Regions from separate parts of the Streptomyces sp. KPB2 genome, predicted to be linked through region 1. Evidence: predicted binding sites of a transcription regulator. Region 1 holds the regulator's gene; the other holds the start of a gene.
What was found. The regulator HrcA, encoded in region 1, represses chaperone genes, less so after heat shock. The targets are predictions, from matches to a motif close to TTNGCACTCNGNNNNNCNGAGTGCNAA.

Region 1 (3,400 bases):
TTCCTCTCCGCGCAGCTTGGCCAGCTCGCGCAGGAGGCGTTCCTGTTCGGGGTCGAGCTTGCCCGGGGTGGTGACCTCGACGTGGACGATGAGGTCGCCTCGGCCGCCGCCGCGCAGGTGGGTGACGCCCCGGCCGTGCTTCGGGATCGACTGGCCGGACTGGGTGCCCGGTCGGATGTCGATCTCCTCCATGCCGTCGAGGGTCTCCAGCGGCACCTTGGTGCCGAGGGCCGCCGCCGTCATCGGGATGGTGACCGTGCAGTGCAGGTCGTCGCCGCGCCGCTGGAAGGTCGAGTGGGCCAGCTCGTGGATCTCGACGTACAGGTCGCCGGCGGGGCCGCCGCCGGGGCCGACCTCGCCCTCGCCCGCGAGCTGGATCCGGGTGCCGTTGTCGACCCCGGCCGGGATCTTCACGGTCAGGGTGCGCCGGGAGCGGACCCGGCCGTCGCCCGCGCACTCGGGGCACGGGGTGGGGACCACGGTGCCGAAGCCCTGGCACTGGGGGCAGGGTCGGGAGGTCATGACCTGGCCCAGGAAGGACCGGGTGACCTGCGAGACCTCACCGCGACCGCGGCACATGTCACAGGTCTGGGCCGACGTGCCCGGCGCCGCGCCCTCGCCGTTGCAGGTGTTGCAGACGACCGCCGTGTCGACCTGGATGTCCTTGGTCGTGCCGAAGGCGGCCTCGTCCAGCTCGACCTCGATGCGGATCATCGCGTCCTGGCCCCGGCGGGTGCGCGAGCGCGGCCCGCGCTGCGACGCCGTACCGAAGAACGCGTCCATGATGTCCGAGAAGTTCCCGAAGCCGCCCGCGCCGAAGCCGCCGGCGCCACCGCCGCCCCCGGCCTGGGAGAGCGGGTCGCCGCCGAGGTCGTAGACCTGCTTCTTCTGCGGGTCCGACAGCACCTCGTAGGCGGCGTTGATCTCCTTGAACCGCTCCTGGGTCTTCGGATCGGGGTTGACGTCCGGGTGCAGCTCGCGGGCGAGCCTCCGGAACGCCTTCTTGATCTCGTCCTGGGAAGCGTCGCGGCGCACGCCGAGTACGGCGTAGTAGTCCGTGGCCACCTACGACTCCGCCAGGATCTGTCCGACGTACCGTGCCACTGCGCGTACCGCTCCCATCGTTCCCGGGTAGTCCATGCGGGTCGGTCCGACCACGCCGAGCTTGGCAACCGCCTCGCCGCCCGAACCGTAGCCGACCGACACGACGGACGTTGAGTTGAGTCCCTCGTGGGCGTTCTCATGACCGATCCGTACGGTCACGCCCGGATCCTTCGCCTCGCCGAGCAGCTTGAGGAGCACGACCTGCTCCTCCAGTGCCTCCAGCACCGGCCGGATCACCAAGGGGAAGTCGTGCCCGAAGCGGGTCAGATTGGCGGTGCCGCCGATCATCAGCCGCTCCTCGTTCTCCTCGACCAGCGTCTCCAGGAGAGTGGAGAGCACGGTGGAGACCGTACCCCGATCCTCGGCCTCGAAGGGCTCCGCAAGATCTTCCACCAGAGACGGGACATCCGTGAAACGGCGTCCCGCGACCCGGCTGTTGAGCCGGGCCCGCAGATCGGCCAGCGAGGCCTCGCCGAACGGCGCCGGGCAGTCGACCATGCGCTGCTCGACCCGGCCGGTGTCCGTGATCAGCACCAGCATCAGGCGCGCGGGCGCCAGCGAGAGCAGCTCCACGTGCCGCACCGTCGAACGGGTCAGCGAGGGGTACTGCACGACGGCGACCTGCCGGGTGAGCTGCGCGAGCAGCCGCACCGTGCGGGCCACCACGTCGTCGAGGTCGACGGCGCCCTCCAGGAAGTTCTGGATGGCACGCCGCTCGGGCGCGGTCATCGGCTTGACGCCGGCCAGCTTGTCGACGAAGAGCCGGTAGCCCTTGTCGGTCGGGATGCGCCCGGCGCTGGTGTGCGGCTGGGCGATGAACCCCTCGTCCTCCAGGGCCGCCATGTCGTTGCGCACGGTGGCCGGGGAGACGCCGAGGTTGTGCCGCTCGGTGAGGGCCTTGGAACCGACCGGTTCCTCGGTGCCGACGTAGTCCTGGACGATGGCGCGCAGCACCTGGAGCCTGCGTTCACTGAGCATCGGCGCGCACCTCCAGCTGTCGTCCGCCCGTTTCGGCCTGTCTGGCCTGCGTTGACCTGTCTGCCCTGGCACTCACGGCTCGCGAGTGCCAGACTTCCCCGGCCCAGTGTACGGCCGTGGGGTACGCCCCCGGCAAGGCCGTGACGATGCCGTTAGCGTCGTCGCCGTGACGGTGACTTGGGAAGAGCTGGGCTGGGAGCGGCTGGCGGACGGGGTGGGGCGGTGCCGGCTGCCGGGCTGGGACTGCACGGCGGGGCTGGTGCTCGGCGCGGGCGGGGCACTGATGGTGGACGCGGGGTCCAGCCTGGCGGAGGGCGCCCGGTTGCACGAGGCGGCGCGGCGGCTCGCCGACCACCGTGTGACACATCTCGCGCTGACCCACCCGCACTTCGACCACGTCTTCGGCGCGGCGGCGTTCGAGGGCGCGGAGGTGTACGGCGCGTACGGCGCGGCGGGTACGGGCGCGCTGTTCGCGCCGGGCGGACAGGGGCGGGAGGCGTTGCGCGCGGACGCGGTGGCGGAGGGGCTGGACGCGCGGGCGGCGCGGGAGGCGGCCGACGCGCTCGTCCCCGTCCGGCAGGATGTCCGCGGCGAGCAGCGGCTCGACCTGGGCGGTGGCCGTCAGCTCCTGCTGGCCGACGTGGGTCCGGGGCACACGTCACACGATCTGGCGGTGCTGGTGCCCGGCTCCCCGGCCGTCGTCTTCTGCGGCGACCTGGTCGAGGAGTCCGGCGAGCCGCAGGCGGGCCCCGACGCCGTACCGTCCGACTGGCCGGCGGCCCTGGACCGGCTGCTCGATCTGGGCGGCGACGACGCGCTGTACGTGCCGGGTCACGGAGCGGTGGTGGACGCGGCGTTCGTGCGGGCCCAACGGGACGCGCTGGCCGTCCGGTTCGGCGTGTCGCGCTGATCACCGGGCGGGCGTTCCTCGTATCGTCGGCAGAATGCGCCAGTACTCCGCCGACCTGACCCCTCCGTGGAAGAAACCGCAGCCCGTTCCCGAGGTGCCGGCCGACCCCGGTCTGGTGGTCGAGGAGCCCGGCACCGGGTTCTGCGGCGCGGTGATCCGCTGCGAGGCGGGCACGGTGACCCTGGAGGACCGCTTCGGCAAGCACCGCGTCTTCCCGCTGGAACCACGCGGGTTCCTGCTGGAGGGGCGGGTGGTGACGCTGGTGCGGCCGTCCTCGTCCACCGGCCCGGTACGGCCCTCCCGTACGGCGTCCGGTTCGGTCGCCGTCCCCGGCGCACGGGCGCGGGTGGCGCGCGCCGGGCGCATCTATGTCGAGGGGCGGCACGACGCCGAGCTGGTCGAGAAGGT
Region 2 (3,400 bases), 2.2 Mb from region 1:
ACGGTGATGCGGCGGGCGGTGCCGAGCACGTCCAGGCCGACCTGGTCGAGCTTGAGGCCGACCTCCTCGGAGATGACCGTGGCGCCGGTCAGGACGGCCATGTCCTGCAGCATCGCCTTGCGGCGGTCGCCGAAGCCCGGGGCCTTGACGGCCACCGCGTTGAAGGTGCCGCGGATCTTGTTGACGACGAGGGTGGAGAGCGCCTCGCCCTCCAGGTCCTCGGCGATGATCAGCAGCGGCTTGGAGGCGTTGGCCTGGATGACCTTCTCCAGCAGCGGCAGCAGGTCCGCGATGGAGGAGATCTTGCCCTGGTTGATCAGGATGTACGGGTCGTCGAGGACGGCCTCCATGCGCTCCTGGTCCGTCACGAAGTACGGCGACAGGTAGCCCTTGTCGAAGGCCATGCCCTCGGTGAAGTCCAGCTCCAGACCGAAGGTGTTGGACTCCTCGACGGTGATGACACCGTCCTTGCCGACCTTGTCCATCGCCTCGGCGATCAGCTCGCCGACCTGCTGGTCCTGGGCGGACAGCGCGGCCACGGCGGCGATGTCGGACTTCTCGTCGATCGGGCGGGCGGTGGCGAGGAGGTCCTCGGAGACGGCCTTGACGGCGGCGTCGATGCCCTTCTTGAGCAGCGCCGGGGAGGCACCCGCGGCGACGTTCTTCAGGCCCTCGCGCACGAGCGCCTGGGCGAGCACGGTGGCGGTGGTGGTGCCGTCACCCGCGATGTCGTTGGTCTTGGTCGCCACCTCCTTCACCAGCTGGGCGCCGAGGTTCTCGTACGGGTCCTCGACCTCGACCTCGCGGGCGATGGTGACGCCGTCGTTGGTGATGGTGGGGGCGCCGAACTTCTTGTCGATGACGACGTTGCGGCCCTTGGGGCCGATCGTCACCTTCACCGTGTCGGCAAGCTTGTTGACGCCGCGCTCGAGGGCGCGACGGGCGTCCTCGTCGAACTTCAGGATCTTCGCCATGGGAGCGTGAGCCCTCTTCCGGAAATCTTGGGGTTATACGGCAACTGCGCCCCCGACGCCCGGCTTTTTATGGTCGCGGGAGCCAGGGGCGCAGCTGGAAAGCAAGGTGCTTCGAAGTGAAGTACTACTGAGAAGCGCTACTTCTACTTCTCGACGATCGCGAGCACGTCGCGGGCCGAGAGGACGAGGTACTCCTCGCCGTTGTACTTCACCTCGGTGCCGCCGTACTTGCTGTAGAGCACGACGTCGCCGACGGTGACGTCGAGCGGAAGACGGTTGCCGTCCTCGAAGCGGCCCGGGCCCACGGCCAGGACGACGCCCTCCTGGGGCTTCTCCTTGGCGGTGTCCGGAATGACCAGGCCCGAAGCCGTGGTCTGCTCGGCGTCGAGCGGCTGGACCACGATGCGGTCCTCGAGCGGCTTGATGGCAACCTTGGAGCTGGCGGTCGTCACGATCCGACCTCCCCCTTCGGAGATCTCACGGGGTTAACTGTCTGAGGTGGCGACCAGGTCGATCCGTCGTCGCGGGTGCCGGACCTGCCCGTCGCTGTGTTGGCACTCTCCGGTGGGGAGTGCCAGAGCCGAGACTATGACTGCGGTTAGCACTCGGTCAAGCGGAGTGCCAATGCCGGCGGCGCGTCGGCGGGGTTTTCGTGTGAACGCCGGTTTGTGAAGGCACCCTGCGTGGGTGTGGGCGTCGCTGGGGGCTGCCGCCCCCAGGCCCCCGCTTCGGCCCTGAACGGGCCTTGTCCTCAAACGCCGGACGGGCTGTGACTAGAGGTACTTTTCCAAGTTGCCCACCCTCAGCCCCTGCTGCTCGATCGTCTTCAGCAGACGCTCCGTGCGGGCCGTCAGGTTCGTGGCCGTCGGGTGGTCCGGGTCCACGGCGATGATGTCGCCGGGGTGGAGGCGGGGCTCGCCGCGGGTGTAGGTGAGGTCGCCGTCGGCGTCGAGGGTGGCGCGCCACAGGATCAGGGCCGTGATGCCGCAGTCGGCGGCGGCACGCAGGGTCGTGGTGTCGTACGCGCCGTGCGGCGGCCGGAAGAGGTGGGCGCGGACGCCGAAGCGGGACTTGAGCTTGGTCTGCTGGCCGCAGATCTCGGCGCGCTGGCCGGCGTAGGGCAGGCCGCGCAGGGAGCGGTGGTCCAGGGTGTGGTTCTGCAGGCTCGCCCCGAACGGCCGCAGCCGGGCGAAGTCGCCGTACGCCGGTCCGGCGACGGTGTCGGTGAGGAACAGGGTGACCGGGAGCCGCCGTTCGCGGATCAGGCCGGTGAGGGCGGGGTCGCGCTCGGCGCTGTCGTCGTAGGTGAGGAAGACGACCGGGTCGTCGGTACGGACGTGGTCCACGACGGGCGGCAGCCGGCGCCCCCGGTCGGCGTCCTGGGCGGGGTCCCCGGCTGCCGCCGCCTGTTCGGCGGGGGCGGCGAGCCGGTCGCAGGCGGTGAGCGGGAGCAGCAGGATCAGCGGGAGCAGGAGGGCGGCCGGGGCGGTGCCTGCCGGGCGGGACCGCCCTCGCCTCACAGGTAGTCCTCCAGGCGGGCCACCGCGTATCCGTCGGCGGTGATCCGGTCCAGGAAGCGGCGGACCATGTCGGTCATGGTGCCGTCCCAGTCGTTCTCGCCCCGGAAGTGGGTGAGGACGATGTCACCGGGGTGCAGGTCCTGGTCCCACTCGCGGTACTCCCAGTGGTCGACGTACACCTCCTCGCTCCAGATCGGGGCGTACTCGATGCCGCAGGACTTGGCGGCGCGCAGGGTGTCGCGGTTGTAGTTGCCGAAGGGCGGGCGGAAGAGGACGGGGCGCTTGCCGTAGTGCTTCTCCATCACGTCCTGCATGCCGCAGATCTCGTGCTTCTGCTCCTCGTAGGAGAGCGCGGGCAGGTAGGGGTGGCTCAGGGTGTGGTTGTTGAGGGTGACGCCCCGGGCCTGCATCTTCTTGAAGTAGCCGTAGTCGTCCTTGATCTCGTCGTCGGTGAGGAAGACGGTGTACGGGATCTTCAGCTCGCTCATCATCCTCAGGAACGCCGGGTCCTTCTCGGCGCCGTCGTCGATGGTGAGGAAGACGACCTTCTCCTTGGTGGGGACCGTGGTGAAGACCGGCGGGAGGCCGTCCTCCTCCTGGCCGTCGACCTCGAAGCCCTCGCGGGCCTTGATCACCGGCTTCTTCTCGGGCGGCGCGGGGGCCGTCAGCGGGACCTTCTCGAGCTTCCAGCGCTTGGCGGCGGCGACGAGGGCGGCCCGGGCCTCGCGCGCCTCGGCCGCGGCGTCGGCCGCGCGGGCCGGGGCAGCCTCCGGGCCCTGCCGGCCGGCGGCGCCCCGCTCCCCGTGGCCGTCGCCCTGCGCACAGCCGCCGGCGAGGGCGGCGACGGCGAGGACGGCGGTGGCCGCCGCCCCGCGCCGGCGCAGTGCTCGGCGGCGGACCCCGCGG

Region 2: groES (co-chaperone GroES) is a predicted target of HrcA. The motif match lies at 1,573-1,599, and genes of this name have one in related genera.

The regions. Positions count from the first base shown of each region.
Region 1 is NZ_CP034353.1:5,502,569-5,505,968, reverse strand. Features, by position in the region: gene dnaJ (molecular chaperone DnaJ) at 1-1,065, opposite strand, end outside; gene hrcA (heat-inducible transcriptional repressor HrcA) at 1,066-2,082, opposite strand; gene D1J63_RS24735 (MBL fold metallo-hydrolase) at 2,249-2,992, shown strand; gene D1J63_RS24730 (DUF3097 domain-containing protein) at 3,027-3,400, shown strand, end outside.
Region 2 is NZ_CP034353.1:3,327,280-3,330,679, forward strand. Features, by position in the region: gene groL (chaperonin GroEL) at 1-974, opposite strand, end outside; gene groES (co-chaperone GroES) at 1,118-1,426, opposite strand; gene D1J63_RS14450 (polysaccharide deacetylase family protein) at 1,748-2,494, opposite strand; gene D1J63_RS14455 (polysaccharide deacetylase family protein) at 2,491-3,400, opposite strand, start outside.